One region of the Pseudoalteromonas sp. Ps84H-4 genome, then DNA from elsewhere that is predicted to be linked to it. Evidence: predicted binding sites of a transcription regulator. Region 1 holds the regulator's gene; each other region holds the start of a gene.

Region 1 (8,205 bases):
GCACATCTATGCTGACTGCTATTTTGTCATAGTTGTCTGAAACGCTACGAACAAGCGAAGGTAATAAGTTGACTGGGATATTATCAACACAGTAGTAACCCAAGTCTTCAAGTACACGTAAAGCGACCGATTTACCTGAGCCTGAGCGACCGCTGATGATAATTAATTCCATTTATGCCTCTGCTGATATGACCTGAAACAGTTCGTGGTCTGTTTTAGCGCTACGTAACTGTTTACAAAACTCTTTATCTTTTAGTCTATCAGCAATTGTCGATAAGGTCTTTAGGTGAAGTTGGCTGTCTCCATCTGGTACGATGAGTGCAACGAAAATATCCACAGGTCGGTTATCAATTGCGTCAAAATTGATTGGGGATTCACTCACTATGACAAATGCCTGTGGTTGCTCTGCACCACTCATGCGGCCATGTGGAATAGCAATGCCACGACCAATACCTGTACTGCCTAATTTTTCTCTATTGAGTAAGGCATCAAGGACGTCTTGTTGAGATAAATGAGGAAGCTGCTGGTGAGCCAGCTCGCTGATATATTCAAGGATTCTTTTTTTGCTATTAAAAAGGACCGCAGCTTTGCTGCAGTCCTGGTTAGTAAGTGAACTAAGTTTCATAATTTAGTGTCGAGCTAATTTCTCTTTGTGTTTAATGACTTGACGATCTAGTTTGTCGATTAGCGAGTCAATGGCTGCATACATATCTTGGTGTGCAGTTGAGGCAAAGAGCTCGCCTCCATTTACATGTAAAGTTGCTTCTGCTTTTTGGCTTAATTTTTCTACATCTAGAATGACATGTACATTATTAATGTGGTCAAAATGCCTTTCTAGTTTTGCAAACTTGCTGTTTACATAGTCTCTTAATGAATCAGTGATTTCTACATGACGACCAGTTAAATTTAGTTGCATAAGCATTTTCCTTCTATGTAAAACGTCTAAATCAAACTCTTACGCTGATTAGACGGAGGTATCGCTAGAGACTCTCGATATTTTGCAATTGTGCGTCTAGCTACTTTAATTCCTTGCTCAGCCAATATATCTGCAATTTTACTATCACTCAATGGCTTAGCTGAGTTTTCTGCAGCGATAAGCTTTTTGATCAAAGCGCGAATTGCTGTTGATGAACACTCACCACCGTTTTCTGTGCTGACATGGCTTGAGAAGAAATATTTCAACTCAAAAATCCCGCGAGGGGTGTGCATGTATTTTTGTGTTGTAACACGTGAAATTGTCGATTCATGCATTTCGACCATTTCTGCGACATCGTTCAGCACCATTGGTTTCATGGCTTCTGGGCCATGTTCAAAAAATGCTTGTTGTTGCTGTACGATACAATTGGTCACTTTTAAAAGTGTATCGTTACGGCTCTCTAAGCTTTTAATAAACCATTTAGCTTCTTGTAAATGAGAGCGAATAAACTGGCTATCGCTGCTCGATTTTACTGAGCGTGACATAGCTGCATATTGGCTATTCACTCTAATTTTTGGCATACAATCTGGGTTTAGTTCAACGACCCAACGACCTTTAACTTTTTTAACCGATACATCGGGTATAACGTACTCAGACTCTTCGCGAACTATGCTGTCTGCTGGCTTAGGGTTTAAGCTGTGGATCAGCGTCATTACTTCTTTTAGTTCGCTTTCTTTAAGCTTAGTCTTTTTCATCAAAGTGCGATAGTCGCGACTTGCTAATAATTCAATATGCTCAGATAAAACCATTTTAGTTTCAGCTAAATACGGCGTACTCGCATCGAATTGGCGAAGCTGGATACATAAGCACTCTTGTAAGCTACGGGCACCAATCCCTACTGGATCAAACAACTGTATTCTCTTTAAGACCGCTTCGACTTCATCTAGTTCGATTTCTTCTTCATCATTATTTTGATTAAAACTTTCGACTATGTCTTCGCAGCTAACAGTTAAAATACCTGAGTCATCAATTGCCTCTACGATGGCGACAGCGATCGCTTCATCGGTTGGGCTAAATGGCGTGAGTTGTAATTGCCACATAAGGTATTCATGGAGGGTTTCAGTCGATGCACCCTGATAAATTGACTCATCTTCTGGCATTGGACCTGATGATGTTGATGGGGCAGCACTCATGTACTCATCCCATGTCACATCCATGGCTAAATCGTCACTTACGGTGTCTTTGTTAAGGGCATCGCTGCTTTCTTGTTCGTACTCACTCGGCGCTTCTTCGGCCGATGCACTTAGCTGAGTATCATCAGATTCAGCTTTTTGCTCGTTCTTACCAATGTTTTCATCGTTGTAATCTGCTTCTTCCACTTCAAGCAGAGGGTTACTATCAAGTGCTTCTTGAATTTCTTGCTGGAGATCCAATGTACTAAGCTGCAGCAAGCGAATTGCTTGTTGCAGTTGTGGAGTCATTGTAAGTTGCTGGCCCATGCGCAGCTGTAATGATTGCCTCATGTATCCCTAACAATCCTTTTATGTGTTATCGACACCTGTGCAGTCACAGGTAAATATATATCGATTTATTGTCATTGTTATTTAGTTTAGCAGATGCGCTAGATGGTGGCTTATTGGTTATAGCCTGAATTGCTCACCTAGATACACATCGCGTACGGTTTGGTCAGCTAAAACATGCTCAGGTGTTCCTGATGCAATTAGCTCCCCATGAGAAACAATGTAGGCTTTTTCACAAACATCAAGGGTTTCTCTAACATTATGGTCAGTGATTAATACACCAATACCACGATTTTTTAAGTGTTCAATAATTTTCTTTATATCTAACACTGAAATAGGATCAACACCAGCAAAAGGCTCATCTAACAAGATAAATTTAGGGTTTGCGGCTAATGCCCGAGCAATTTCTACGCGACGACGCTCGCCCCCAGATAAGGCCATACCTTGACTATCACGAATATGCTGAATACTAAATTCATCAAGTAAGTTGTTGAGTGTTTCTTCTCGGCCTTGTTTATTTAAATCTTTACGCGTTTCTAAAATAGCCATTAGGTTTTGATAAACCGTTAACTTTCTAAAAATAGATGACTCTTGTGGTAGGTAACCAATCCCTAAACGTGCACGGCTATGCATTGGCAAAAGTGTAATATCATTATCATCAATGCTGATCTTGCCTTTATCGCTAGGTACTAAGCCAACAATCATATAGAAAGTGGTGGTTTTGCCTGCGCCATTTGGGCCAAGCAAACCAACGATACTGCCCGCTTCAACCTCAAGACCCACATTTTTGACAACTTGGCGGCCTTTATAGCTTTTTGCTAAAAGCTCTGCTTTTAATGTGCTCATGGTTGGCCTTTATCGTCTTGTTTGTTGTCAACAGGCACTAAGATTGTGTGTACACGGTCTGTTGAGTTTTCGTCTTTTTCTGCGCTAATTAGTTGTTGTGCCATATCATAAGTAATACTTTTCGCTGTTACTTTTTGGCCTGCTTGAGTTACTTCGGCTTCGCCATTTAAAGTTAAGAAGCGCTTGGCTACGTCGTAGCGAACTTCTTCTGCACTGGCGCTCATTACCGTGCCATCTGCTTGCTTTTCTTCAAAATAAGCAGGCTTACCTGTGGCGATAATTAACTCAACAGTACCTTCTGTATCACCACCATGGGCTTCAAGACGTTCGGCTGTGATCCGGCGGTTACCATGTATAATTTCGACATTGCCTTCAAATATACCAACGCCATCTTTTAGCTTACCAGTTTGACGATCTGAGCTTATGCTAATTTGTGCGCCTGTCTGCTCGGCAGCTACGCCTGAAAAGGCAATCAATAAGCTTGGGATCAGGAGTAATTTCTTCAGTTTATTGGTCATAGTATATGGTTCGTGTATGGTTAGTTAACTCTACAATCTCGGTTTTTAAATTAGCTTTTAGGCCTTTACCGGTAATTTTTAAATTTGGTCCTGTTAGCGTCACAGGTTGCTTCGAAAACATGGTCATTTGTTCTATATCAACGTTAATGTTTTCAGCTTTAATATCTTCGATCATGCCATTATGGGTTAAGTTTTTAGCAACAACATCGCCTTCAAAAATAAGCTGATCGTTTTCATATAAGGTGGCTTCTTTAGCTTTTACTTGCCAAATTTGCTGGTCGCCATAAAGTGTAAAAATAGGTTGCTCAAAAAAGGTAAACCCAAGCTGCTGATAAAGCTCCATTTTCGCAGCGGCCACTTTATGGCTAATCTTGCCTTGCTCATCATAAGCGGTTTGCTTTAGTGCAACGGCCGTATAATCGGGAGTTGCAATAATCTCGTCTTCACTATTTATTGTGTTTGTTGTTTGGTTAAAGTACGGATACCACAACCACACCATGCAACAAACAAAAACAATACTCAGTAAAATACGGGCTATATTCATGCGCTGGTTCCATCGCTAGTTAACGGCTTACCGTTTTCTAACATCAGTAAATCTGTTAATTCACGTACAGCGCCAAAGCCACCCGGTAGCATGGTCGTATAGTGAGCCAGTTTTTTTATCAATGGGTGCGCATCATTGACTGCTACCGCAAAGCCTACTTTTTCCATTACAGGCAAATCAGGGCCATCGTCACCAATGTACGCTATTTGCTCATCTTCTAGGCCAAGTTTATCTTTTAACTCTTGGTATGCAATCAGCTTTGTTTCTTGGCCTTGATAAATATGCTGTACGGTTAGGCTAGTCATTCGCTGCTGAACTATTTGTGAATGGCGCCCGGTAATAACGGCAACTTCAAAGCCACTATTAATGAGTGCTTTGATGCCAAAGCCATCTTTGGTATTAAATGCTTTAAGCTCTTCGCCCTGATTTCCAAGATAAATTCGGCCATCAGAAAAAACGCCATCAATATCACATATTAGTAACTTAACTTTTTGAGCACGCTGACTTACATCAGGACTAAGGGGCTGGTATAGCTCGGCGAATGTCATTACTTACAGAACTCCTGCTTTTAATAGGTCTTGCATATTAAGCGCGCCAATCGGTGTGTTATTTTTATCGATTACAATCAAGCCGTTGATACGTTTGCGTTCCATAATATTTAACGCCTCAGCAGCCAGCATCTCTGCACTGGCTGTAGTACATGAGCGCGTCATGACCTGGCTAATGGCGGTACTATGAATATCAATACGTTGCTCTAAAATACGACGTAAATCACCATCCGTAAATAAGCCGCAGAGTTTTTGGTCTTCCGCGACCACGGCTGTCATACCTAACCCTTTAGCAGACATTTCAATAAGCGCATCTTTAATGCTTTGCGACTCGTGCACTATTGGTGTTGCATCACCACTGTGCATTACATCGTTTAATGTAAGCAACAAGCGCTTACCTAGGCTGCCTCCGGGATGAGATAATGCAAAGTCATCGGCTGTAAAGCCACGTGTTTCGAGTAAAGCAACAGCCATTGCATCACCCATAACCAAGGTTGCTGTAGTGCTTGCCGTTGGCGCAAGACCCAGTGGGCATGCTTCTTGGCTAACTTTAATGCAAACATGCACATTAGAGAGCTTTGCCATTGTTGAGTCAGGGTTACCTGTTAGCGAAATCATTTTTGCGCCAATTCGTTTAATAACAGGAATAATGCTTAACACTTCACTGGTTTCGCCCGAATTCGAAATGCACATTACTACATCATCTCGAGTGATCATCCCTAGGTCGCCATGGCTTGCTTCGCCAGGATGAACGAAAAATGCCGGTGTACCAGTGCTTGCTAATGTGGCAGCTATTTTATTGCCAATGTGGCCAGACTTACCCATGCCTATAACGATGATACGGCCTGTGCATTGGTACATTAGCTGACAAGCTTGCTCGAAATGTTCATCGATGTACTGATCTATTTCGTGTAAAGCTTGCGCTTCAATTTCAAGAACGCGCTTACCTTGCGCAATAAAATTTAGCTGGGTCATTGATTATCCTATTTGGCTAAAAATATAGCCTTGATATGCAATAAATGCGACTAACAAAAAGCCACCTTCTACTCTATTGATGCGACGAGCACCTTTAAAGTTCAATGACATGGCAATCAGCACTAAAGTAGCTGCAATCATGATAAGGGCATCGCGGTTCGCTGCAGATGGGTCGATAATCGATGGGTTGATGATCCCAGCCAGTGGTAAAACAGCGAGTAGGTTGAAAATGTTCGAGCCTACAATATTACCCAATGCTAAATCATCTTCGTTTTTCAATACCCCAGCAATACATGCAGCCAGTTCAGGTAGACTAGTACCAATAGCGATAATTGTTAAGCCAATTACAAGGTCTGAAAGGCCAAAGTATTTAGCAATATCAACGGCTGATTCGACTAAAAAATGTGAGCTGATAGGTAAAAGTATCATACCGATAACAAGCCATAGGATAGCTGATTTAGTACTGACATTATCGGGAACATCTTCACATGCCTCGCTCACGAAAGGGTCATCGTCTTGATTTTTAGCGCGTAAAGACACAATCACTAAGCCTGCGATGAAGACAACAAAGGCAAGAGCTAATGCGATACCTTCGGCAAACGAAAAGTAGTTATCTGAAAACACGTACCATGCCGCAATTGAGACAAGTAGTACTAAAGGCATTTCTCGTTTTAAGGTCATTGACGAGACAGAAAGAGGGCGAAGTAGTGCTGTTACGCCCAGTACAAGTAAGATATTGGTGATATTTGAGCCAACAGCATTACCTACTGCTGTATCAGTTTTACCGGCAAGCGCGGCAGAAGCAGATACCATCATTTCAGGGGCTGAAGAACCCATAGCAACAACCGTTAAACCTATGATTAGGGTCGGGATCCCCATATTTTTTGCGAGTGCAGCCGCACCATAAACAAACCGATCGGCACTCCAAACAAGTGCTGCAAAACCAATAATTAAAATGACAAAAGAAGTCACCATTGTGATACGCCAACATTACTGAAACAGATGACTGCAAATAGTAACAAAAGCGAGCAGGAAAGTATAAGTAAAAGAATAGGCTGGCAGGCACAAAGCGCGGTTTTTTAGGAATGAGATTTCAGGTGTGGTTAAGGAGCAACTGCGTAGAGTTTAATTTGGCGAATAGAAAATATTACAAAATTTTACGAATTGTTTTTTCCATCTTGACTAAAAAAACTTTAAAATGGCAAAACGAGTGAAAAACGTTATGGAGAGCGACTTGTCGCAATCAATAGTAGAAATCAAGGATGTAACCTTTTCACGGGGCGATAGAATCATATATAAAAATATGAGTTTTAACATTCCGAAAGGCAAGATCACCGCTATCATGGGACCGAGCGGCATAGGTAAAACCACCATGTTACGCTTGATAGGTGGTCAACTTAAGCCTGATTCTGGTGATATTTTGTTCGAAGGCAATAGTATTCCTAGCATGTCTCGCAAGGAGCTTTACGCTGCCCGCACTAAAATGAGTATGCTTTTTCAAAGTGGTGCTTTATTCACTGATATGTCTGTGTTTGACAATATCGCTTTCCCCTTACGCGAACACACTCAACTTAGTGAAGATTTAATTCGACTTGTAGTCCTTATGAAGTTACAAGCTGTAGGTCTTCGTGGTGCACAAGATTTAATGCCGTCTGAATTATCAGGTGGTATGGCACGCCGTGCAGCTTTGGCTCGCTCGATAGCCCTTGACCCCGAACTGATTATGTATGATGAGCCTTTTGCCGGCCAAGACCCTATATCGATGGGGGTACTTGTTAAGCTGATCAAATCACTGAATGAGGTGTTAGGTTTATCGTCGCTTATTGTAACGCACGATGTAACCGAAGTGCTTAGTATTGCAGATCACGTGATCATTATTGCTGATCAAGGTGTGATTGGTGAAGGCTCACCTGAGCAAATGCAAAATCATCAATCAGAGCTTGTTCAGCAGTTCTTAAAAGGATTATCGGATGGTCCTGTACCATTCCATTATCCTGCTCCTGCTTATGATGATGAATTATTGGGAGTACCGAATGCTTGATCTGTTTCAAAAGCTAGGTCACAAGACGTTAGGCCGTTTTGCTGCGCTTGGTCGCTCTACGCAAATGTTGTTTGGCGCATTAGTTAATATGCCAAACTTCAAAAAAGGCACGCCGTTACTGATCCGTCAGTTGTATATGGTCGGCTCACAATCGCTTTTAATCATTATGGTGTCGGGCCTGTTTATAGGCATGGTGCTCGCTTTACAAGGCTATACCGTATTAGTCGGTTATGGTGCTGAAGATAGCTTAGGGCCATTGGTGGCACTAAGTTTGTTACGCGAATTAGGGCCTGTGGT
Region 2 (8,205 bases), on a different contig from region 1:
ACGAACAGGCGTCATGGCCGGTTCGACATGTCCAGAACAAGTGATGCGTAAAGTTCACTCATTAATGCATATGCAAGAAGTAGTAATAGGCTATGGTCAAACTGAGTGTAGCCCTATCAACAATGTAACTGAAACTGACTCACCTCTTGAAAAGCAAGTGACGACTGTAGGGCGTGCACTAGCACATACAGAAGTTAAAATTATTAATGAAGTTGGGGATATTCAACAAATCGGTGTTCCTGGTGAAGTTTGCAGCCGTGGTGCAGGCATTATGCGATGTTATTGGAATGATGAAGAGAAAACCAATGCCACCATAGATAACGAAGGTTGGTTACACTCCGGTGATTTAGGTGTAATGGATGAAGAAGGCTTTGTTGCTATTGTTGGTCGTATTAAAGATATGATCATCCGTGGCGGTGAGAATATATACCCTCGCGAAATAGAAGAAGTGCTTTATAGTTACCCGGGTATTCAAGATGCCGCTATTTTTGGTATAAGTGATGAAAAGTATGGAGAAGAAGTTTGTGCGTGGATCCAACCTAAAGATGACGCAGTGCTTGATGAAAATGCTATACGTGATTTCCTACAAGATAAGCTGGCCTATTTTAAAGTACCAAAGCACATTCGCTTCGTTGAAGAATACCCTATGACTGTAACTGGTAAATTGCAGAAATTTAAAATGCGCGAGCAAATGCAAGAGCTTCTTAAAGAAAACGCATTTTCGTAAGCATTCAGTATTAAAGCTCAGCCATGCTGAGCTTTAACTCGTTTAATTCAATTTAACTTATTTGCAGTACTATTGAGCTCTAACGCCCAATCAACTATTTGGTGGAGTTATGGTTAGCTATTTTAAGGTTTGCGCTAGCAGTGTGTGATATCAAACAGCGCCTTGTTTGATCATAGCCTGTGAAACACGTTCAAACCCTGAAACATTAGCCCCTAACAATAAATCACCTTCATGGTCGTATTGTTTTGCAGTTGATGATACTCGATCAAAAATTTCTTTCATAACTTGTTGAAGTTTTTCATCGACCTGCTGTGGGCGCCATTTCTGCATACTGGCATTCTGAGCCATTTCAAATTGGCTGGTCGCAACTCCACCAGCGTTTGCAGCCTTACTCGGCCCTAGGTAAACATCATGCTCTTTAAAGACAGCAAGTGCGTCTGCAGTCGTTGGCATGTTAGCGCCCTCACACACGGTCATACAGCCGTTTGAAACAAGTGCTTTTGCATCCTTTTGAGTTATTTCGTTCTGTGTTGCACATGGTAAAGCAATATCAGCCTCATATTGCCACACTTGATGGGCATCACTCGGGTACTGATTTACAGGGGTAAATTCAGCATCTGGGTGTTCATTTAAATAATCACGAAGCTTCGCACCTTTTTCTTGTTTTAGGTGTTTGACTAACTCAACATCTAATCCATCTTTGCAGTATAGGGTGCCTTGCGAATCACTACAGGTAAGCACAACCGCGTCATGCTGCGCTAGTTTTTCCATTAAATAGAGCGCCACATTACCAGCGCCTGATACTAAACAACGTTTACCACGTAATGAGTCATTTTTGGCATCAAGCATAGCACTTAAAAAATACGCTACTCCGTAGCCAGTCGCTTCTGTTCGCAAAGCAGATCCCGCCATTATTTCAGGTTTGCCTGTCAACACACCTTGAAACTGATTGGTGATTCGTTTGTACTGGCCAAATAAGTAACCAATCTCCCGACCAGCAACCCCGATATCACCGGCTGGTACATCTGTATTTTCGCCAATGTGACGGTAAAGCTCAGTCATAAATGACTGACAAAAGCGCATGATCTCATTGTCGCTTTTACCTTTAGGATCAAAGTCTGAGCCACCCTTCGCTCCACCTAAAGGTAACCCTGTTAGTGCATTTTTAAGAACTTGCTCAAAACCTAAGAACTTAATGACACTCAGATTCACGCTTGGATGAAATCGCAAACCGCCTTTGTAGGGGCCAAGTGATGAACTAAATTCGACTCGATACCCACGGTTTACTCTAAGGTTGCCCTTATCATCATGCCAAGGTACTCGAAAAATAATTTGCCTTTCAGGTTCAACTAATCGCTCTAATATTGCCTGTTTTTGAAAATCGGACCCGTCTTGCACAACCTGTTCTAGCGAGTGAAATACCTCTTCTACAGCTTGGAAAAACTCAGGTTCGTTTGCATTTGCTTCCTTTACTTGGTTAAGTACATCTTGTAGATATTGCATATTAACTCCTCAAGCTATTGAAAATATTGTATTCACTTAATTACTATTAAACTTCTAAACAGCCTTAAACGATCACTTAGTTTAACGAATCGCAAACCGTTGAGACTCTTGCGAAGCATCAAAGTGCCAAAAATAGCGCATTGGTTCATGCTGGCCATCGTAAAACCATATCTCAGCCACTAGCTCAACCGCTGAGTTTGCAAGCATAATATCCGAATTCAACTTACTCTCGACAAGTGAAGAGCGTAACAAACATTCGGAGTAATCCGCTTTGTTATCCTCACCTTTAAGGCAGATATTTATATACGCACGTGGATTGCCCATATTTATATCAACATCAACATAAAGTAACACTTTACTAGACAAATCAAACGTTGGAGAAATAGTTAAATCAGTCATTGTATCCGTTTGTACTGTTGTTTCAGTTGCTGTTTCGTTTTCTGTAGTGGCGGTTGTTGCCGATGTTGCCAAAGTATTTGAGTTTTCATTAACAGCATCACCTTCACCGCCTCCACCACACGCTGTAAGAATTAAACAAATCATTGTAATTAATAGATGTTTCATGGCTACTGTGCTCCCGAAATCACTTTAGATGTTGTTGCATTGTTAAACCACATTGGACTTTCTCTGCCATCAGATTCAGCAAATGTTTGGAACTCACTATAGGCTTGGGTTATATCAACACTTTCTTTTGGGTGCGCCCATGACGACCCCACTTCAATGGCCCAAGGTAATCCAGATGGCGTTTGGAAGTAATACCCAAACTGAGTATTAGTTGCATCATCACTGCCTACTAAAGAAAACAAGCTTTGATTAAATTTTTCTGTCGGCGGTTGGTTTTTAATATGCACTTCCCATCCGCGAGGATTCAAGCCATCTAAAAAAGTACCGTGGTAATGACCTTCTGCCGCAAAAATAAATGGGTCCAGTGTATATTTAGGTGCATCAACACTCGCTATATAAGTATTTAATGACACACTTAAAGTGAAGCTAACTTTATTATTAATGTTACAACCCGCTTCTGTTCTGAAAAAACTACAGCTAGAGTCTTTACTTGCATAGGCCCATGTGTCTGGCATCACAATAAAAATTGCGTCTTCTGTTCCTTCTTCAAGGATCGTATGTGTTTGCTGTTCGCCATTAATGATTAAACTGATTGATGCTTGGTCTATTTGACTGCGTAAAATGCGTTTGTTTATACCACTGGGGCTAGATTGATAAAGGCGAACTGCAAACCCGTTGTGAAAAGTGGCACCTATTCCTACAAGATCTCCTTCAATTTTATAACCAAGCGCTTGTCCATCTTTATCAATCAACTTTGTACGGTAATTCATAACCAAATCATTAAAGTCATAATCACCAGCGAAGGGCCATTGGTCTTCATAAGCCAGAGTTACCCAGCCATTCTCACTTGGGTAAGCAAGACTACCGTAGGTATTAATGGGATAGTCTTCAACTTCTCCGCCTGTAACCCCACCTGTTGCAGTTATTGGATTTGCTTCGCTACCGTCTGTAACCCGAAAACGTGCCCATGTTGCCCCCATAACAGCATTACTTGGTACATCAACAAGAACACTGTTATCCCCTTGATTAAGGCGGTATTTACTCACTGTGATTTCGTCTGCATCAAACTGGTAATTTTGGTCCCAATCAAACCAAGCATATAAATAGCCATTATCATTTGGTGATGTGACAATAATTTGGCTTGTTGAGCCGGCAACAAAATCAGTCACAAACTTGACCCCATCGTCAGAGCTATCTACTGATGACTGGAGAAGATCACTGGCAGTGTTTAGGTTTTCTCCATCAACACTTGCGCCGAGATAAACAAGGTTAGATTGGTCTTCATTAGGATCGAACAAGTGTCTTGCACCGCTATCTTCTAACGTTGTTTGATAAGGTCTAGGCGCATCACCAAAATCAATCGAGTTATCTGTAACTTTTACCTCTGCTATAGCACAACGTGCCCCATCATTTTGGTTAGATGTAGGGCCCAATGTAAACACATACGCAGTTGGTGTATAACCCGACACAGGGCTGATGTTTAAATTAACCCTATGGACTTTACCGCTTCGATTGTTACTAAAATAAAACTGCCCTTGCAAATCAAAGTAAGCTGCGCCATTGGCGCCTGTATCACCTGCAATATCGAGATTTGTAATAAAAACAGGGCCACCATTTTCAACGTTGATCTCATATAAGTCGCCGTTTGATTCAACAGCGTAAAGAAGAGTACTGTGCGGATGAAATGCAAAGTCATAAATAGTGAGATTCCAATTAGCAGAGCCTGGAATTAATTCAGCTTGGTATTGTTCATTTTGTGCTGTTAAATTAATGGCGTAAAGGCCAAAGCGCGGATGATATAAGTAATACACAGCCTTGTTTTGCTGCTCATCAACTAAAATATCACCCACATAAAAGTTCGTATCTGGTAAGCCGCTTACATTTAAACGCTCTAACATGTATTGGTTATTTATGCGTACCACACTTTTAGGGGCTTGCTTACTAAAACCATACATGTATTGGTCTTGGTAATTAAAGCCCACCGCATTAACACTGTCGTTATTAGCTTCGCTTGCAAAATCCATTGCTGCTGCAAGCACTGTCGTTTTCGCAGATACTAAATCAACACCATACATCTGTGCGGGCGAACCCTGAATTAAAAATGCTTTACTTGGACACTGCTCAAATGGTGCTGCACTTACCAAGCCGTTAGCAAGTGCCGCTGTTAAGTAAATGAACATGTTAATTTTCATAATTACACTCTCCTTTGGGTGTGTAATTACTTAAAGCAGCAACCATTCCAAAAAATAAATAGCCTTTTAACAATGCGTTATAAAAATCTAGCCAATATTATTCGCAAGTTGCGAGAAGAATAATTGCATAATGCAATTCCTTTTAGCTATAAAAGCAAATCATTCCCATTTAAAAGTATGACATGCTAGACTAGTTGGGATTTAAAAAAATAATAAACCCTACTATGAAACTTAAAGCCGCTGTTTTTCTGTATTTTGCCTTATCAATGAACTGTGCTTTTGCATCATCATTGCAAAACCATATTGACGAAGCCAGAGCAATCAGTGATTACCAAAAACGATATGAGTATTTATTAAGTATCGATAAACAACTTTTAGAATCGGCAAGCCTTGCAGAAAGAATCAGTTTTAACGTTAGATTAATTCACGTTCATATACAGCTGGGGCAGTTTCAGCAGGCGCAAACAATAATAGATGAGCTTGAAGCAGGCCCAAAATACAAAAACGACTCCCCTATATACAGCGAGTTGTATCTTGCTAAAGCACGACTGGCCTACAGAAAAAGTGACTTAGAAACCGCAATTTCGTTATCTCAACAAAATGTCGCGCTATTTCAGCGTTTGCAACTTAGCGATTATGAAATTGACGCCGTGGCGAGCCTTGTCAGTGCCTATCATAATGCTGGTGAGTATCAAGCCGCCTTGAACTTGCTTGAGGTTTATATTCACGACAACAATCGCGAATTAACCTTAAAGCAAAAAGAAATGCTCTACCATGGTTACTCACGTAATCTTGAGCAGTTAGACCGGTTAACGCTTGCTCTGGAGTATAAACTAAAACGCCGTGAGCTAGTTCAGCAGATGTCACCGTCTATTTCATTACAAGCAGGCATAACCTATTCGATTGCTCAAAGTTATTTAGATTTAGGCCAATACGAAAAAGCAAAGAGCGAGTTTATTACAGCGCTTAGTTTTGATAGACAAACGGGGTCACTTTCAGATATCGGACATAGCTTAGTTAAGTTATCACAATGCGAATATGGGCTACACAATTACACTAAAGCACTTGAATACGCACAAGATGCTCAGCAAGTATTTGCTAGTTATAACAGCACAAGAAATACCGCTTGGGCTAAGCATAATATTGCAATAAATTTGCTTGAAATTGATAAAGCTGATCAAGCATTAGCAATTGAAAAACAAGTAATCACTGAACTGAAAGAAGACGATCACTTATATACTGATGTGTTACTTACATTAGCAAAACTATACATTGGCTCGACTGAGCTTAAACAAGCTAAACATTATGCACAACAAGCCTTTCAATTAAGTAATCAAAAAAATAGGCTGCAAAAGCAGATCCTTGCCCTTGAACATCTAATTACAGTTGCACAACAGCAAGCTGATTATCAACAAGCATTGTCGTATCAACGCACTATCACGGAGCTTGAAAAAAACTTTGCCCATAACAACTACAATCAACGTTTAGCAGAGTTACAAAACTCAATTGCTATTCGCGACCGAGATTTGGCCATTCAAAATTTAAAACTGCAAGACCATGAAAAAAGCCAAGCCATAGCCTCACAGCGTCAAACAATCTTATACAGCATTTTATTATTTAGCTTGCTTTTAGCTGTAATGGGCATCGCATTATTAAGAGTAAAACAAAGAAAACAACTGATTGAACAACGCCGGAATTATCTAGATAAACAAATCAGCCAACGTAGTAAGTTATTATCACAAGTTGCCCACGAACTAAGTGGTCCATTAACAGGGTTGCGCTTACACCTTGAAACTCTGCAAGCTGGTCTTACTCAATTTAATGAGCTTACCTACGAAAAGCTCAACCAAAAAATCACCGACATGGCGACCTTAGTTGCTGATTTAAATAAAATCTCTCTTTTAGAACAAAGTAGTTTTCAGCTCAAGCTAACAGCAATTAATGCTGCTGAATATTTCCAAAGTTTACACGCAGATATGGTGATCCAGCTGGATCAATTTGAAGTGGGATTCACACAAAACATAGCCGATGAATTAACATTAGAGTGTGATGCAACAAGGCTTTCACAGTTATTTGCAAACTTAATCAGTAATTCGCTTAAGTACACGCATCAGCCCGGTAAGATTAATTTAACGATTAGCCAAAGCCAAACACAGCTATTGATCCGCTATGAAGATTCAGCCCCTGGCGTGAGCGATGAAAGTTTAACAAAGATTTTTGACCACCTTTATAGAGTGCCAGACTTAAATACAGTTAAACAATCAGGGTCAGGGATTGGGCTTGCGATAGTAAAACAAATTGTCGAAGCCCATAATTGGCGTATAACGGCAGCCCATAGCGAACTCGGTGGTGTCCGCTATGACTTAACGATTGCTATTTAGGTGATTTGTCTGGCCATTCAAATGCACCAACATCACCAGGAAATACAACCGGTGATTCAATTCCATCTTTGTTCACAGCAGCAACACCAAAATAGTAGTTATCGATAACAATATTTTTCAGTGTTGCTTCGGTGACTTTGCCAACATCACGACTAAATTGCCATTGTGGCTCACTGGTATAACGCCAATAGATTTTATAACTAACCACAGTTGGGTCATCACTTTCATGCCACGCCAAGGTTGTACTTGGCTTTACAGCACCTGAAATACTGACCCCTGTTGGTGGTGCAGGCGCCCATGCCATTGATGCCATCGTCACTGCATTTAGTGACGTTAATTTCGCTGCATAGGCAAAATCAACATGATCAATGGTGTCACCGTAGGTAATACCATTTTCAGCACGTAAGTCTTGGTGTTGTTGGTTATAATTTTCGTTGGTTTCCATTATACGCACAGCTGCAAAGCCAACATCGTTAAATGGACGGTGATGCCCTCCTCGACCAAAACGATCGAGTCGATATACCAACATGGTATCCAGATTTTCAATGTAGCGATCTGCGATTGTATCTATGTAACGCGCAAGGTTACGACTTGCAGAATCAACCTCACCACCGGTAAAACGGCGTTTATGGGCTTGCTCTTTGGTTTCAATAACGCGAGTGCCTTCAGAGAAGATACGTGCAGTTGTGTTATCTGTTACCCCATTAATGCCGGTTGAATTACCAATCATGTCGTTGTTTAAAACACCATGAACACGCCAATTATGCTCTTGTGCATATTTAGCTAAAATTTTACCGCCAAATAAGCCTTGCTCTTCACCAGATAAAGCTGCATAAAC
Region 3 (8,205 bases), on a different contig from region 1:
ATAAAGGTATTCGCTTGCCATTCGAATCCTTCAAATAAGGTACTTAATACCACTGCAACCAGTGGGAATAATACGATTACGTAGCTTGCGCGCTCAGGGCCAATATTTTTAAGTAGTGCGAAGTAACAAGCAAATGCGATTACGGTACCAAACACAGCTAAATAGAAAAGCGATATCCAATAACTGGTTGGGGCATTCAATGTAAGCTCAACATCGCTTACTAAAACATACGCTGCTAGGCCTAAAGCGCTGTATAACATACCCCAGGCATTGCCCTGAAGTACGCCAATGTTTCGCTGAGAGTTTCGAACACTGACCATATTCCCCAATGAAGCCACAAAGGTCCCAGATAGCGCAAGTAGTAACCCGACCAACGCACCATTACTCAAGTCGAATTGCTGAATTTGTGGCCAAAACAAGCTTGCAATACCCATTACGCCGAGCAGAGCACCAAAGTAAATTCGTTTCGCAATTGGCTTTGCGAAAAACAAGCGGGTGTTAATAATGTTCATCAATAACAACATCGAAAAGGCAATTGAAGCCATTGCTGAGGTAAGGTAGTTCTGCGCCCAATACAGTACTAAATAATTTAAACCAAAGTTAAATAAAGCTAATAATGCAAAAAAGCCGTGATCACGCAGTGAATATTGCATAGGAAGTTTTTTTACGAGCACAAAGGCCCACATTAAAATAGCTGCAATGGCAAAGCGATAAAATAAAGAGACCTCAACAGCGACATCACCCAGTTGAAACTCAATAGCAAGCCAAGTCGATCCCCAGATCAGTACTGTAGCAAGGTAGAGAGCAGCGCTTTTCATAGTTAGTACCTAAAAATTGAAAGTATGTTCATTTTAAATCGCTTCTGTATACTTAACATATACAGAAAACTAGAAATGCAACCTATACAGTTTGGTGGGCTATGTCACAAGTAATCAGTCGTAGTAACAGTGAGTTCTTATATCAACAAGTTATTCAGTTAGTTAGAGATCTTTGTTTGCAAGGCTCGTTATTACCAGGTGAAAAATTACCATCACTCAGAAAAATGGCTGACAAGCTTAATATTAGTATTCCGACGGTAAAACAAGCTTATCAATTACTTGAAGGACAGGGGCTAATTGAAGCCAGAGAAAAGTCAGGTTACTTTTTAAAGTCTTCACAATTAAATCAGTCGCGGCCAAAGCGAGTCAGGCTGAGTCGAGAACCTACCACAGTCAACAAACAAGGCTTAATAGAACAAGTATATAGCGCTATCCACAAAGCTAATGTGGTGCCATTTGGTATTGCCAATCCTGTGGCTGCTGCACCGACAGATAAAGCATTGGCAAGAACCATGCGTCGGGTAATGACACTCGCTGGGGCATCGGCAATTAATTACGGTCCGATGGATGGCTTTGCACCACTTAAAAAACAACTCATTCATCGTTATTTAGACTTCGGCATTGGGGTTGATAGCGATGAATTAGTGATCACCAATGGCGCTCAAGAGGCGTTGGCGATAGCCCTTAAGTGTGTCGCTAAACCCGGAGATGTTATTGCTATCGAGTCGCCTTGCTATTTTGGCATTATCGAATTAATCGAAAGCTTAGGCTTAAAGGCACTGGAAATACCGCTGTGTCCTGATGAAGGAATATGGCTAGATGATTTGGCTCAAGCACTCGATGAGCATGATATAAAAGCCTGTGTATTTTCTACCTCATTAAATAACCCGGTTGGCAGCTTTATGCCTGATGCCAAGCGTGAACAATTGGTGGCACTTTTAGAGCAGCGCGATGTCGTGCTTATTGAAGATGATGTATATGGCGACCTACATTTTACAGCTAAGCGAGCGACTCCTGCACAAGCTTATTCAAAAAAGGGTTTAGTGATCACCTGCGCGTCATTTTCAAAAACAGCTGCGCCAAGTTACCGTATTGGTTGGATCATTGCCGGTAAGTTTGCTGAACAAGCAAGGCGCTATAAAAGGGCGCTTAGTTGCTCTGCGCCACTTATTAATCAGTGGACCTTGTATGAATTTATAGCCACTGGCGAGTACGATCGTAATATTCGTTTACTAAGACAGCGCTTAAGTACCAACAAAGAGCGTATGATTTGGTGTTTGCAGCAGCACATGCCAAGTTGTGCACGCATAAGTAACCCGCAAGGGGGTTGTGTTATTTGGGTTGATCTTGGTAGCCAATATGATGCGGTAAAATTATTTCATTTGGCACTTGAGGCGGGGATCAGTATTACTCCAGGGCTGATATTTTCAGCGGGTAAAAAGTACCGTAGTTGTTTTCGCTTAAGTTATGGCTTGCCTTGGTCTGAAAATTTAGAGCAGGCGATTAAAACGTTATCGCAACTGACTGTGTTGGCCAAAAAATAAAAAAGCGCAGAGCAAGCTCTGCGCGAAAGGACCAAGTGTTTTGGTTCAGGGATGTTAATTCATTACTCTGCGTTTTGTTTGAAGATAAAAAGTTGATACTCTTTTAGTTCTGGTACTAGCGCCACTAACTCTTGCTCTTTATGAGCGATATCAGCAAAGCTGCCGCATAATGCATCTGCACGCTCTTCAAGTTGAGCTGCCTGTGTTTCAACGCGCGCTTCTATTTGTGCGCCCATGTTTTCCATACGTTGTTCAAACTCATTCATGTCGCCACCCGAACCTAAAAGTTCAGAGCCTAGCGCGACCAAAATACTACCCATTGATTGCATCATGGCTGATTCAACTGCTGATTCGATTTGCTCATCGAATTGGTCTTCAAAGTTTTGACCAAATTTTTCAAAATTTTGCTGACCCATTGTGAACGCACCTTGTTGATAGAAGGCGTTTTGCACTTCTACGCTGATATCGTCCATTAATTCTGAAATGTCGTTTAGGCCGTCAATGTTGAAGGCTTTTGACACTTCTTCAATTGCTACGCCTGCTATTTTTACGCCATCAAGTGCGATATTTGCTACTTCAGGAAGTTGGCTGCGTAAGCTGTCTGAGTAATCTGCAATTGCTTGCTGTTGTGAAGCATCAAGTGATACGCTTTGACCATCGATATACAAAGTGTGCTGATCGATGATTTTCATAGAGCGATTATCGGCTGTGTATACTTCTAACTCGCTTGGTGTGATGCGTACATCATTTTTAAATTCAACATCACATTGCTCACCGCTGAATGAAATATTTGTATCATTATCGTTATGAGCCATTGCGCTGGTAGCGATAAATAAAGAACTTACTAACAATAACTTTTTCATTTTTTTCTTTCCTGTTTGAAATGACATTTAGACATAATCAAACTTAATGCCAAATTTATATTTTTATTTTATTTCATAGGGTTATCATTTTATTAAGTGTAGTTAGAAGTTATGAGAATTAAATTTTTAACTAAAATTTGGTCAAATTAACTAAAAAATAAACATGCATAAATGGGTTTTATCGAAACGATAAAAAACTCTCACTTTTCAGAATCCGAATTTAGCGCTATTTATTCACAATATTGACATATCACCCATTTAGCATGGCGATATGGCTTTATTTTGGTGGTTTTTTACATACTAATTAATCACTGAGCTTTTTAAACTTTGCCAATTCACAGAGCAAACTTTAAATTTGTGAAATTGGTCTCAAACACTTTATGGAGTGGGTTGTGGGTAAGACATTTAGTTATGATGCGCTAGATGACGATTTTGTTGAAGACGAGTACGAAATGGTTGGGCGTAATCAACATGACAAAAAAAAGCAACGCGTTAAGAAGAAGCTAGAAGATTATCTTGAGCAAAAACGCTTACGCAGAAACTTAGGCGAAGACGACTTTGACGAGTACATGAACGACTAAGCATAAATTTAAATAAAGAGGCATTTTGCCTCTTTATTGCTTATTGGCATGTGATTTTATTTGTTTAATGCAGCAATAATCGCAGCTTCGATCTGCTCTGGTTTTGTTAAAGGAGCAAATCGTTTAATAGCTTTGCCATCTTTACCAATTAAAAACTTGGTGAAGTTCCATTTTATTTTGCGGGTAATAAACCCAGGTAACTCTGATTTTAGGTATCTAAAAACTGGGTGGGCATGTTCGCCATTTACATCGACCTTGCTCATCATTAAAAAGCTAACGCCATAGTTAATTAGGCAGCCTTCTTTTATTTCTTTAGCATCTCCCGGTTCTTGCTTACCAAACTGATTACATGGAAAGCCGATAATGACGAGACCTTGATCATGGTATTTTTCGTGGAGTGCTTGCAAGCCTTCATACTGAGGGGTAAAGCCACATTTACTCGCCGTATTTACAATTAGAACGACTTTATTTTCAAAGTCTTTAAAATCAATAGTTTGACCTTGAAGGCTGGTGGCACTCAGTTGATAAAATTCACTCATAGGTATCACTTATTATTATTGTTGAATTAATTCTAACCCGCTTTAGAGAGGTATAAAAGTATAAATTTTAATCACACTTTATACCTTATAGCCAACTGTGAGCAGTGTTAGAGTTGATGTCAGTTTTTTAAACTCAAAGTATGTTGCTCTGAAAGGCCAAAGTACAAATTTAGCGACAAAAAAGATTAACTTAAAATGATAAATAGCCCCATGCCTGCTAGCGTGGTGTAATAAATGTTATGTGTTTTATATGCGACAATAATGGCTAATACAGCCGCACTTAAATAAGGGTTTTGCCAATCTAAGTTAATCTCTCCCTCATTTATAAAGACGATGGGTACCCAAATTGCGGTAAGTACCGCAGGGGCGCTAAAACTTAAAAATTGCTGCATTTTCGGGCCGACTTTAAACGGTAATGCGCGGTGTAAAAATAAGTAACGTGTGAAAAAGGTAATACACGCCATCAATAAAATGGTGGTCATCATAGTGTATGCTCCTCTTTTGCTTGCCAGCGACTAATTAAATAACCTACTGTCATGGCTATTAGCGCTGCAGTCACTAACCATAGCTGAAAGCCTTGGCTTTTTAAAAGCGTAGCGACAACGCCTGCGGTGAGCACAGTAGCCAACGTAGCAAGGTTCTTTACACCTGGAATAACTAAGGCAATAAATGTGGCAGCAATGGCAAAATCAAGCCCAAGGTCTGTTAAGTCAGGCAGTAAGCTACCCGCGACTATGCCAAGCAAAGTCCATATATTCCACGCAATGTAAAAACTAAACCCTGCACTGAGCGCGTAAATAAGGCGCACTTTTGTTCGGTAGGCTTTGCGATGGTGCGAAAACGCAAATAACTCATCTGTGAGTACAAAGCTAACAGGAAGGCGCCAACGAAAAGGTTGATCAATGACTTTGTGGCGAATAGCTAAACCATATAGAAAGTGCCGCGAGCTAATAATGAGTGTGGTAAACAATATAGTAAGCAAAGGGGTATTGCCGGCCATTAATTCAATTGCGACTAGCTGCGCAGAGCCTGCAAATACCAACAATGACATCGCTTGTGTTTCTAAAGCACTAAAGCCATTTTGGACGGCTAACGAGCCACATAAAATGCCCCAAGGTAACACTGCAAGGCACAAGGGGAGCATGTCGAAAAACCCTTTTAGTAATGCTCTTATTGTTGATTTATGCATTTTATCGCTCATGTTTGTTGTTGTGGCTCAGATCAAAACAGCTGAAATAGAGGTGTGTCAAAATAACTGAAGTTTGTAATAATGTATAGCCGAACCCGTTGCTGAAATTCATCATTTGCGTCTTTTAAAGGGAAAATTACAATGTCGAAAGTTAAAGTATGGGATGGCTTTATAAGAAGCTTCCATTGGTTGTTAGTTGCAGCCATCGCAACACTCTATTTTAGTGCTGAAGAGGGTATGTTAGAGCTGCATTTTGCAGCAGGCTACTTCACCTTGGCGCTGATTATTACACGTCTTGTTTGGGGGCTTATTGGTAGCAAAACAGCAAAGCTCTCTGCACTTATTCACTCACCTGTTGCTGCAATTAAGTCATTTACAAGCAATGAGCATAAGGCAGGTCATGGTGCGGCGGGCAGTTATATGGTGATTGCATTTTTTGTTTTAATACTTGTGCAGTTAACCTCGGGACTTATGACCAGCGACGATATCTTAACAGACGGCCCGCTAGTCGCACATGTATCATCAGATACCGTAGAATTTGCGGGTTGGTTGCATCATTTGAACTTTGATATTTTGTTGTATGCCATTGTGTTGCATGTATTGGCAATTGTGATTTACCGCATTAAGGGAAAGAATTTAGTCAAACCTATGCTGACGGGCAGTAGCGACCAGGTTTCAGTCACTGAGCCTGTCACCAAATCACCTATGCTCGCTTTTATTATTTTTGCTGTGTGCTTAGTGGTGCTATTTACAACTTGGGGTGCAGAGCCGCTCAGTTATTTGCTTGGGTAGACTTCTCAAGATACTAAAAAGGCGCTTATCAGCGCCTTTTTAGTTTACATAATTACTAGACTAGTCTTTGAAAGACTTATGGCAATCTTTACAGCCTTTAGCCCATGCGCCAAATGCTTTACCAATTACTTTTTCATCGCCACTCTGTGCTGCAACTGCTAGTTCATCAGCATATTGTTGGAAAGCAACTGCTTTTTTCATAAAGGTTTCGTTATCGCTCCATACAGCAGCAAGTGCAGATGTATCGCCTTTATCAGAACCCGCTACAAAAGCTTCCCAAGGCATTTTTGATAGTGCAGCTGCATTGTTGGCACGCTTTTGAAAGCGTTCAGCATCAAAAGGTACTTTTCCTTTTAGCATATCGCCCATGTCACCAATTTGTACGCGGATCATTGAAAATGCTGCCTGACGATACTCGATTGCATCACTTGGTTCTTCAAATACAGAATTTGCTGATGCGCCTAGTGCCATTGTAGATAGCATTGCACCTAATACTAATTGTTTTAATTTCATTCCTTTTGCCCCTTAAGATGTCATAAAAGTAAACTAACTGAGTTGTATCTTAGCTCAATATAATATTCAAGTGTATTGCGCTTAACCTTAATTAATCATTTATATCAATATCGGCGAATATCATCCCGCGGCGCATACTTCTGGTTGCTAAGAAAACCTCGCCTAGTAAAGATAAAAAACCACAGATCAACAGGGCCATAGCGGCCACAAAGCAACTGGCAATTGTCACGCTTAGGTTAATAGATTGGATATGTGATAGAAATAAACACATAACCACAGCGCACACTAATAAAGCACTAAGCACACTTGCACTAAATGCAATATGGATACAGCGCGAGCGCTTTAATAACGCTCTTAATTCAGTCGTTAGAGACTTATTAAAGTCTTCATCAGTACTGACCTTTAACTTACGCTCAAGCTGCCTTGCACGGTCGGTAATGCGGGCTAGACGGTTAGATAACACACCTAATGTGGCAGCAATACCCGTAATTAAGAATACCGGGGCTACGGCTGTTTGAATCACCTTAGCCATAGTAAGAATATTAATGACCTCTGAGTTCATTATGTTTACCTTTTTGCATTTGATTCATTTACAAATATTTACAACCCATGCTTTTTTATTAAACGCTTTTAAAACAGAGTCTTGCCAGTTTTTTTCTCGCATCTAATAAATTTACTGTAACTATAATGTAACTGAAATGTTGTTCTTGAGTGTGTTTACGCTTTATATTGGTGATGAAACTTTGTTTCAATCACTATTTAGGACGATAAAATAACATATCCCAGGGGAACCCATGTCTAAAAATCTAATAAAAAGAACAGCAGTTGCTTTGGCTGTAACAAGTGCAATGTGCGCTAGTGCACAAGCCAATGACTTTTCAAAATACAATCTAGCAGGCAAAAAGTTAATTAAATCAAGTGCTGTTACTAAAAAAGAGCAAAAAGTTCGCAGCGAAGCAACAAGTTGGTTAGTTAAGTTAAATGCACCAGCAACAGTAAATGCAACATCACGTGGTGCAGATATTGCGAGTATTCAGTCACAAGCACAAGCGGCACAAGTAAGTGTAGAGCAAGCGATTAGCAGCATGGATTTACCGCTGCAAGTTGTTGCGAAAACATCAACACTTGTCAGCTCAATCGTAGTCAATGGTAATAAGCAGGACGTTGCAAGGCTTCTCTCTAACGCGCAAGTTGAGGGTATCTACCCTGTTTATGATTATGAATTGCATGTTGCAGACAGTGCCGATTATATTGAGGCAACACCTCTTGTCGCGAATGGTTTAGCAACAGGTGAAGGTGTTCGCGTTGCGGTACTTGATACAGGTATCGACTACACACACAAAGCATTCGGTGGTGAAGGTACTGA
Region 4 (8,205 bases), on a different contig from region 1:
ACTTTGATTTTTACAGCACAACGCTTCGTGGTGTGACTGAGCAATCTCCGCTTTGGAAAAAAGCAGTTGATGCATCAAACGGTGTATTAGGTGAAATGCTTGGTAAAGTATACGTTAAAGATAACTTCCCACCTGAAGCGAAAGCGCGTATGGAAGAGTTGGTTGATAACGTAATTAGAGGTTACGCAGTTGCGATTGAAAACCTTGAGTGGATGAGCCCAGAAACAAAAATCGCTGCAAAAGAAAAGCTTGATAAGTTCACACCAAAAATCGGTTACCCAGATAAATGGAAAGACTACTCAGCACTTGAAGTTAAAAGCGATGATTTAGTCGGTAATTACATTCGCCACAGCGAATGGGAGTATGCCGATATGATTGCTAAACTAGGTAAGCCAGTTGATCGCTCTGAGTGGCACATGACACCACAAACAGTAAACGCTTACTACAACCCAGTGAACAACGAAATCGTATTCCCTGCGGCTATCTTACAACCGCCATTCTTTAACCTTGAAGCTGATGACGCTGTTAACTACGGTGCAATCGGTGCGGTAATCGGCCACGAACTTGGTCACGGTTTTGATGACCAAGGTGCGAAATACGATGGTGACGGAAACTTACGTAACTGGTGGAGCGAATCAGACCTTAAACAGTTTGAAGAGCGCACAGGTCAGCTAGTTGCTCAGTATAATGAATATAAGCCGTTTGAAGATGCTAGCGTAAATGGTGAGCTAACATTAGGTGAAAATATTGGTGACTTAGGCGGCTTAACTGTTGCCTATACTGCTTACCAATTATCACTTGGTGATGAAAAAGCGCCTGTGATTGATGGTTACACGGGTGATCAACGTTTCTTCATGGGATGGTCACAAATTTGGCGTCGTAAATACCGTGACGAAGAGTTACGTAACCGCCTAATGACAGACCCTCATTCACCAAGCCACTACCGTGTAATCGGTATTCTTTCAAACATGCCAGAATTCTATCAGGCGTTTGATGTGAAAGAAGGTGATAAGATGTATATCAAACCAGAAGATCGCGTAAAAATCTGGTAATTGATTATCGATTTAAAAAGGCTCTGAGTGAACGCTCAGAGCCTTTTTTGTTTTAGGAGCAGAAAGCTTTTAGCCGTCAGTTTGAAGCTGAACTAATGGGGTATGTTAGTACTGCGTTCATTTGCTGTTATGGTGGTGAGCGCTAGAAAGTCGTGCAAAAATATATTCACAAAGAGAAGTGAATGAGAAGAGAAAGAGTAAACCAAAAAGATATCTTAATTTATTTCTCTTTAGCGCTGCGTCTCTTGGCCTCTTTGTGAAAATTACCGAAGTCTGTTTGCACAAAGAAAAGTGAATGAGAAAAGAATGAGGGAACCACAAGATCATTTTTTACTTTCTCTAAAGCGCAGCGTCTCATGATCTCTTTGTGATAATTTGGTTTTCTCTGTGGTTCAAATATGTTTTTCACAAAGAGAAGTGAATGAGGAAACCAAAAAATATTTTGTTTCCCTCTAAAGCGAAGCGTCTCACAATCTCTTTGTGCGATTAAATGTCTTTGCTGTAGGCGTGATATTTATTTCGCACGAAGGAAATTAAATCATAATCGCATCTTTAAGATACTGGAATAACTCTTTGTACGCTTTGGCTGGTTTTTCAGCTTTCACTTCTTTTGCGGCGCTGCGTACTAACTGGCGCATTTTTTGGCGCTCAAGAGAAGGGTATTGATCAATTGTTGAATTGATCAGATCGTCACCTTGTTTGATTAAATCATCACGTAGCGTTTCGATTTTGTTCATCAAAACATCCGCTTGGTTGTTTTTGTTGAGCATAATATCGATCATCGCTTGGATTTCATCAACGTTTTCAGTAGTACGTAATACTTTTGCGATATAGTTTAAGTTACGACGGTAAGCATCGCTCTTATCACTTACTTTATCAGAAACAACAAGGGCTTCTTTTAAATCGTGATTGAGTGGTAAGCGATCGCGTTGCTTTTTCGGCATTTTCGCGATTTCAGCACCCAAACCATGATATTGCATGGCTTCACGTTTTAACTCGCTTTTTGATACGTAAATAATTTCTTCTTCGATAAGTGGCTTTTTCTTCTTCGCCATAAGGATGCTCATTCAGTAAACTTAACTATTCGCTATTATACGTCATTTAGTTAATGATTAATATTAGCTGATGCACGTCTCGCAGTGTGTTAGCATTCGCTACACTATAAAAAATATCAGAACCTAGGACACACAAGATGAAAGATCCTATTTATCAACACATTTCTGAAGTGAAAGACGCGGTAAGCGAAGTACTTGAGCATGCAAAAAAGTTGGGTGCTACTGCTGCAGAAGCGGCGATGTCGAGCACGTCAGGTTTGTCTGTTAGTACGCGCATGGGCGAAGTTGAAACAATAGAGTTTAACCAAGACGGTGGCTTAGGTATTAGTGTTTATGTGGGGAATAACAAAGGCTCTGCTTCAACGGCTGATTTAAACCCTAAAACATTACGTACAGTGGTCGAAAAAGCCATTGATATTGCTAAATTCACTTCAGATGATCCATACAATGGTATCGCTGATAAAGAACTGCTTGAATTCGCACCACTTGATTTAGATCTGTATCACCCGTGGGAAGTAAGCCCAGAGCAAGGTATTGAGCTTTGCCATCAAGCAGAGCTGGCGGCACTAAACGCCGATGAGCGTATTGTAAATTCAGACGGTGCGAGTTTTTCTTCTCACCAAGGTTTGCGTGTTTATGGCAACAGCCATGGCATGATTGCAGGTTACCCGCGCACACGTCATAGCATTAGCACCATGGTGATTGGTAAAGATGGCGAGCAAATGCAGCGCGATTCTGCTTATACCGTAGCGCGACATAAAGATGATTTAAACGATGCTGCAAAAGTAGGCCTCGAAGCGGCAACAGAAACATTGGCTAAGCTTAATAGTCAAAAGCTAGGTACCATGAAAGTGCCAGTTATCTTCAGAGCAGATATTGCCAATTCACTATTCGGTCATTTAGTGTCTGCGATTGGTGGTGGTGCACTTTACCGTAAATCAAGCTTCCTACTGGATAGTTTAGGCACAAAAGTATTTAGTGATTGTGTAAATATTTCTGAGCGTCCACATTTATTAAAAGGCTTAGCGTCTTCACCATTCGACTCGGAAGGGTTAAAAACTATCGACCGTGAAATTATTCAAGGTGGTGAGCTTCAAACATATCTATTAGCAAGCTACGCTGCACGTAAACTGTCTATGACACCAACGGGGCATGCTGGTGGTATTCATAATTGGTTAGTTGAGCAAACTCATGCTGACTTAAAAGCACTCTTAAAAACTATGGGCACAGGTTTACTAGTAACCGAGCTTATGGGTCAAGGTGTGAACACTGTAACGGGTGATTACTCACGTGGCGCGGCGGGCTTCTGGGTTGAGAATGGCGAAATCCAATACCCAGTCAGTGAAATCACAATTGCTGGTAACTTAAAAGATATGTTTAAAGCGGTAGTCGGTTTAGGTGGTGATATCGAGCGCCGTGGCGGTATTCAAACCGGCTCTGTATTGATTGAACAAATGCAGGTTGCTGGTAGCTGATTCATCAATAACTACTCAATATTTAAAGCCTCACGTTTGTGGGGCTTTTTTATTTGAAAAAGTGCTTTACCTGAACTTAACTTGAGGTTTTATCTTGCTGGCAGTTTAAAAATAAAAAGGAAAACTACCATGTATTTAGAGCACGTAAACCTTGTTGTTAGTAATGTTGATGCCATGCTGCACTTTTATAAAGCTGCGTTCCCGCATTGGCGGGTGCGTAGCCAAGGTGATAGCACATGGTCAGGCAAACCGCGCAAATGGCTGCACTTTGGTGATGATTACCAATATCTTGCTCTGAGCGATAACGGTGAAGACGAAAACCGTGATTTAGCAGGGCACCAAGTGGGCCTTGCTCATTTTGCTTATGTGACAAACGATATTAATGCCGTAATTGAACGCTTGGTTGACGCTGGTTATGAAATAGATAAACAGGGTCCAGAAAACCCGTATCGTAAAAATGTATATTTTATCGATCCCGCAGGTTTTGAAGTTGAGTTTGTAGAGTATTTCAGTGATATACCGAGTGAAAGGAATAATGACTTGTAGCTAGAGCAGTCAGCTTTTAGCCGAGCACTAGAAGGTCGAGAAAAATATATGCACAAAGAGAAGAGAATGAGAAAGTAATAACTTGCTTTTCTCTGTGGTTCAATATGTTTTAAAAAATTTGCACAAAGAGAAGTGAATGAGAAGAGAATGAGGAAGTGATAATTGTGTTTTTTGTTTTCTCTAAAGCGCAGCGCCTCTTGTCCTCTTTGTGAATTAAAGATCTTTTTTCTAACTACAGAGGACACAGAGGACACAGAGGTAGAGAAGGACAGGCTCTAGTCATTCTCTTTGTATTAATTTGGTTTTCTCTGTGTAGCGCGCAGCGCCTCTGTGCTCTCTGTGGTTCAAATATGTTTTGCACAAAGAGAAGTGAATGAGAAGAGAATGAGGAAGTGATAATTGTGTTTTTTGTTTTCTCTAAATCGCAGCGCCTCTTGTCCTCTTCGTGAATTAAAGATCTTTTTTCTAACCACAGAGAACACAGAGAGCATAGAGGAAGAGAACTGAGTTTTCTCTTAAGCGAAGCGCCTCTTACCCTCTTTGTACGATTAGATCTTCGATGTAGGCGTGAAATTTATTTCGCGCGCATTCTAGTAGGTCGTGCTTTAGCGCGTCATTGGTGAAACGTATGCAATATCTTGTCGCCATAAATGACGACCTACATTAACATAATCGCAACTCGCAACTTTTACTACATCTTATTCATCTCTTTCCAACTGGCTTTTAGACTGTTGGCAAAGCTGATGAACTTTTCTTTCATGGTACGTTTAACTGAAATCTCGACTGAGCCTAGCCATACATTACCTTCAATGGTGATGGTTGGGCCTTGGCCTTTATTTAAGGCGACTGATCTGTTCTCTACACTGCCAATAACACTGAACAGCTTTGATACCACATTGACATGTTCTGGCACATAGATTTCGTCGTTACCTAAAATACAGTTCACGTAAATAGTGACATGTTGGTGCTGGAAAATCGCTTCGCTAAAATCGAGCTCAATTGAACCTAAGCAGTTTGTAAGGTGGATTTCTTTTGGCACTACCCACTGGCCGCTGCGCTCATTTGAACCCAAAATGCTACGAAGCTGCAGACTTTCGTTATCGCTGCTGTGGCCATAATGAGGTTTAAATTGCGCATGCTTTTGCGATTTGTAGTCAATATCAGCTTTAAGCTCTAAGTCAGCAACAAGTTCAACGAGTACTTCGTTGCTGGTGGCTTCCATTGCTTGGTCTAAGCGGCGTTCAAATGCTTCAGCTGAAATAACAGCATGACTGTAGTTATAAATGAGTTGATCAATTACTTCTTCTCTTACTTGATCGAGTGGGCGATCTTCAAGTTTAACGGCCATGGTAGTTCCCTGTTGTGATTATCAAAGTGATTTTTATGTTATTCGTTATAAAGCAAAGCTTAGGCCAAATTTTATTTTATTATAAATCAATATGTTGTGTTTTGTAGTGTCAACGTTACTTAGTTAAATTAACCACAGATTAATAAAATCAGCAACTAAATGGTTATTTTTGCAACATAGTGAACTTCTTACCGAGCAGCCTGTAAATCTTTACCGAATTGAATATAAATAGTCGCTGAATGAGGGTTTAAGGTGTTGAAATTAAACAAATAAATAGTTGGCATCATAGTCGCATTAGTAAAAGTGTCTTAAATCAAAAGGAGAAGATTATGAACACTTTTAACAAATCTATGATTGCCGCTTTAGTAATTGGTGCAACAGCAAGTATGTCAGCTCAGGCAAGCAGTTGGGAAAATGAAAGTAAAGATGCTTGGATTGATGGTAAGGCAGAAACTGTGCTTCTTATGAACACAAACCTTAACAACTTTGACATCAACACTGATGTAACGAATGGCAAGGTTGTACTTACAGGTAAAGTTGATAGTGAATTAGATAAAGAGCTTGCTGAAGAGCTTGTTCTTAGCCTAGATGGCGTTAGCTCTGTTGATAACAAACTAACGGTTGTTAAAAACATGAAGGCTAAGAAAATGAAAGCAGATAAAGCTGATTCAACTGAAAGCGATTTAACAGATGCGAAAATCAGTACTGTAATCACAACACGTTATTTATTTAACTCAGAAGTAGGTGGTACAGACATCGATGTTGATACCGATAACGGTGTAGTAACACTTAAAGGTACCGTTGAGTCTGATGCTGAAAAGCAATTAGCAATCAGTATCGCTGAAAACGCTGAAGACGTTCGCAAAGTAATCGATGAATTAACGATTGTTGCTGAATAACAGCAAGCCTAAATTAGCCCAGCTTTGGCTGGGCTAATAGATTTCAAGGAGTGAGTCATGGATTTAATACGTATTATTTTATCGGTTTTAATTCCACCTCTTGGCGTATTTTTACAGGTAGGTTTAGGTGCGCAGTTCTGGATTAATATTCTTTTAACCTTATTAGGGTACATTCCAGGTTTGATTCATGCTGTGTATATCATCGCTAAGCGATAATTACCGCATTAATAAGCAAGGATGAGTCAGGGAACACAGCAAGGAGCAGCTGTAGGAGTAAAGGACGATAAACCGCAAGGAGTTTACAGTATGGACAATGTAGCACAGCAAAAAGGACAGCAAGGAAGTAACAAAGCGTTATGGAGTAGCGCACAATGGCAACGCTTTATGGATAAAGTGAACGGAGATGACAGCAAGGGATAAGCTCAGGCTTGGAGCCAAACAGGATGAAGCTAGCGTAAGGAGGTGACTATATGGAACAAGTACAAACGCAACCAACACAAGGATTGACCGACAAAGGAGTTGCTTTATGGAATAAGCAACAGTGGCATGAATTTATGGAACACGCGAAAGCGGTTGCGCCACGATTAACAGGGAAGGCTGACGATAAAAACCCGATGTCATCTTCAGGTGACATCGGGTTTTTAATAACTTCGGCAATTTATCTTTATAACTTAAACTGATTTACTGTCTTATTTAAAGACGCTGCCAATTCATTTAAATCACGTGCTTCATCTGCCAATTCATGAGCATGATCCGCAGTGCTATTAACAAGGTGGTTAATAGCCGCCAGGCTATTATTAATATCTTCTGCAACCACAGTTTGCTGTTCTGTTGAAGTCGCAATTTGATGACTCTGATCTTGTACATTTGTCACTGATTGCGCGATATCTTGCAGTGCTTGCAATACAATTTGCGTTTGCTCAACGGAGCCTTCAGCACGCTCTTGACCCTGTTGCATCATAGTTGATGCTTGTTGAGCAATTTGCTGTAAGCGACTGATCATATTTCGAATATCATCCGTTGACTCTTGTGTTCTGCTTGCTAGTGAACGAACTTCGTCAGCCACAACAGCAAAGCCTCGCCCTTGCTCACCGGCTCGTGCCGCTTCAATTGCTGCATTAAGTGCTAGTAAGTTAGTTTGCTCTGCAATTGAGTTGATTACGTCGATCACAGCGCCAATGTTGCCACTTTCTTGTTCAAGACCAGCAACTACTTTAGATGCTTCGCCGATGTGGCTTGCAAGCGCAGTCATTACTGACTGAGCTTGTGTAGAGCGCTTAGTGCCATCAACTGTAATGGCTTGCACTTCTTCGGCTGCATTATTGGTATGCTGCGCATTACGTGAAATTTCGAGTACTGTAGATGCCATTTCAGTAACAGCGGCACTTACACTATCAACTTGTTGTTTTTCTTGCTGAATTTCATCATTGGTTTTTTGCGATACAATTTTCAGCTGACTAGCTGCTTGGCTCAGCTGCTCTGCTTGCGCAGCAGTGTTGAGCATCATTGCACGTAATTTATCGATGAAGGTGTTCATATGATGAGCAAGCTGGCCAACTTCGTCCTGACTATGAATTTCAATTTTCTGTGTTAAATCGCCATCGCCTGATGCGATATCACGCATGATGTAAGTCAGTTTTGTAAGAGGTTTGGTGATCATTTGCGTGGCCCAAAAGATCATCGCAATGATAATCGCAAGGATGATGATTAATGATGTAGTGGTTGTCATCACCGCATCGTTAACTGGCTCATCAATCATGCTAGTTGGGATCAAAATCCCGACATACCAATCAAGATATGGACTTTCTAGTTCAAGGCGATTGTATACAA

What was found. Region 1 encodes sigma-54, which starts transcription at its own class of promoters, with help from an activator protein. Its sites were predicted from a motif close to GTTGGCACGNNNNTNGNNT; they were not measured.
Region 2: a site for sigma-54 is predicted at 5,020-5,038, ahead of NH454_RS08090 (LruC domain-containing protein). Genes of this name have one in related genera too.
Region 3: a site for sigma-54 is predicted at 3,261-3,279, ahead of NH454_RS17680 (YggN family protein). Genes of this name have one in related genera too.
Region 4: a site for sigma-54 is predicted at 5,527-5,545, ahead of NH454_RS02715 (LiaF domain-containing protein). Genes of this name have one in related genera too.

Annotation. Positions count from the first base shown of each region.
Region 1 covers NZ_JAMXSK010000019.1:88,319-96,523, forward strand. The annotation lists gene rapZ (RNase adapter RapZ) at 1-172, opposite strand, end outside; gene ptsN (PTS IIA-like nitrogen regulatory protein PtsN) at 173-625, opposite strand; gene hpf (ribosome hibernation promoting factor) at 629-916, opposite strand; gene NH454_RS16305 (RNA polymerase factor sigma-54) at 943-2,439, opposite strand; gene lptB (LPS export ABC transporter ATP-binding protein) at 2,557-3,282, opposite strand; gene lptA (lipopolysaccharide transport periplasmic protein LptA) at 3,279-3,800, opposite strand; gene lptC (LPS export ABC transporter periplasmic protein LptC) at 3,790-4,344, opposite strand; gene kdsC (3-deoxy-manno-octulosonate-8-phosphatase KdsC) at 4,341-4,892, opposite strand; gene NH454_RS16330 (KpsF/GutQ family sugar-phosphate isomerase) at 4,896-5,867, opposite strand; gene NH454_RS16335 (calcium/sodium antiporter) at 5,871-6,842, opposite strand; gene mlaF (phospholipid ABC transporter ATP-binding protein MlaF) at 7,090-7,908, shown strand; gene mlaE (lipid asymmetry maintenance ABC transporter permease subunit MlaE) at 7,901-8,205, shown strand, end outside.
Region 2 covers NZ_JAMXSK010000006.1:140,435-148,639, reverse strand. The annotation lists gene NH454_RS08105 (AMP-binding protein) at 1-727, shown strand, start outside; gene gdhA (NADP-specific glutamate dehydrogenase) at 878-2,230, opposite strand; gene NH454_RS08095 (hypothetical protein) at 2,312-2,794, opposite strand; gene NH454_RS08090 (LruC domain-containing protein) at 2,797-4,986, opposite strand; gene NH454_RS08085 (ATP-binding protein) at 5,211-7,367, shown strand; gene NH454_RS08080 (M28 family peptidase) at 7,360-8,205, opposite strand, start outside.
Region 3 covers NZ_JAMXSK010000022.1:62,921-71,125, reverse strand. The annotation lists gene NH454_RS17690 (EamA family transporter) at 1-818, opposite strand, end outside; gene NH454_RS17685 (PLP-dependent aminotransferase family protein) at 920-2,362, shown strand; gene NH454_RS17680 (YggN family protein) at 2,425-3,225, opposite strand; gene NH454_RS17675 (PA3496 family putative envelope integrity protein) at 3,618-3,806, shown strand; gene NH454_RS17670 (glutathione peroxidase) at 3,863-4,345, opposite strand; gene NH454_RS17665 (AzlD domain-containing protein) at 4,531-4,830, opposite strand; gene NH454_RS17660 (AzlC family ABC transporter permease) at 4,827-5,534, opposite strand; gene NH454_RS17655 (cytochrome b/b6 domain-containing protein) at 5,676-6,326, shown strand; gene NH454_RS17650 (cytochrome c) at 6,387-6,839, opposite strand; gene NH454_RS17645 (DUF2721 domain-containing protein) at 6,931-7,401, opposite strand; gene NH454_RS17640 (S8 family serine peptidase) at 7,634-8,205, shown strand, end outside.
Region 4 covers NZ_JAMXSK010000002.1:46,751-54,955, forward strand. The annotation lists gene NH454_RS02695 (M13-type metalloendopeptidase) at 1-1,052, shown strand, start outside; gene yjgA (ribosome biogenesis factor YjgA) at 1,586-2,107, opposite strand; gene pmbA (metalloprotease PmbA) at 2,245-3,582, shown strand; gene NH454_RS02710 (VOC family protein) at 3,712-4,128, shown strand; gene NH454_RS02715 (LiaF domain-containing protein) at 4,820-5,476, opposite strand; gene NH454_RS02720 (BON domain-containing protein) at 5,806-6,375, shown strand; gene NH454_RS02725 (YqaE/Pmp3 family membrane protein) at 6,433-6,591, shown strand; gene NH454_RS02730 (hypothetical protein) at 6,846-7,055, shown strand; gene NH454_RS02735 (methyl-accepting chemotaxis protein) at 7,040-8,205, opposite strand, start outside.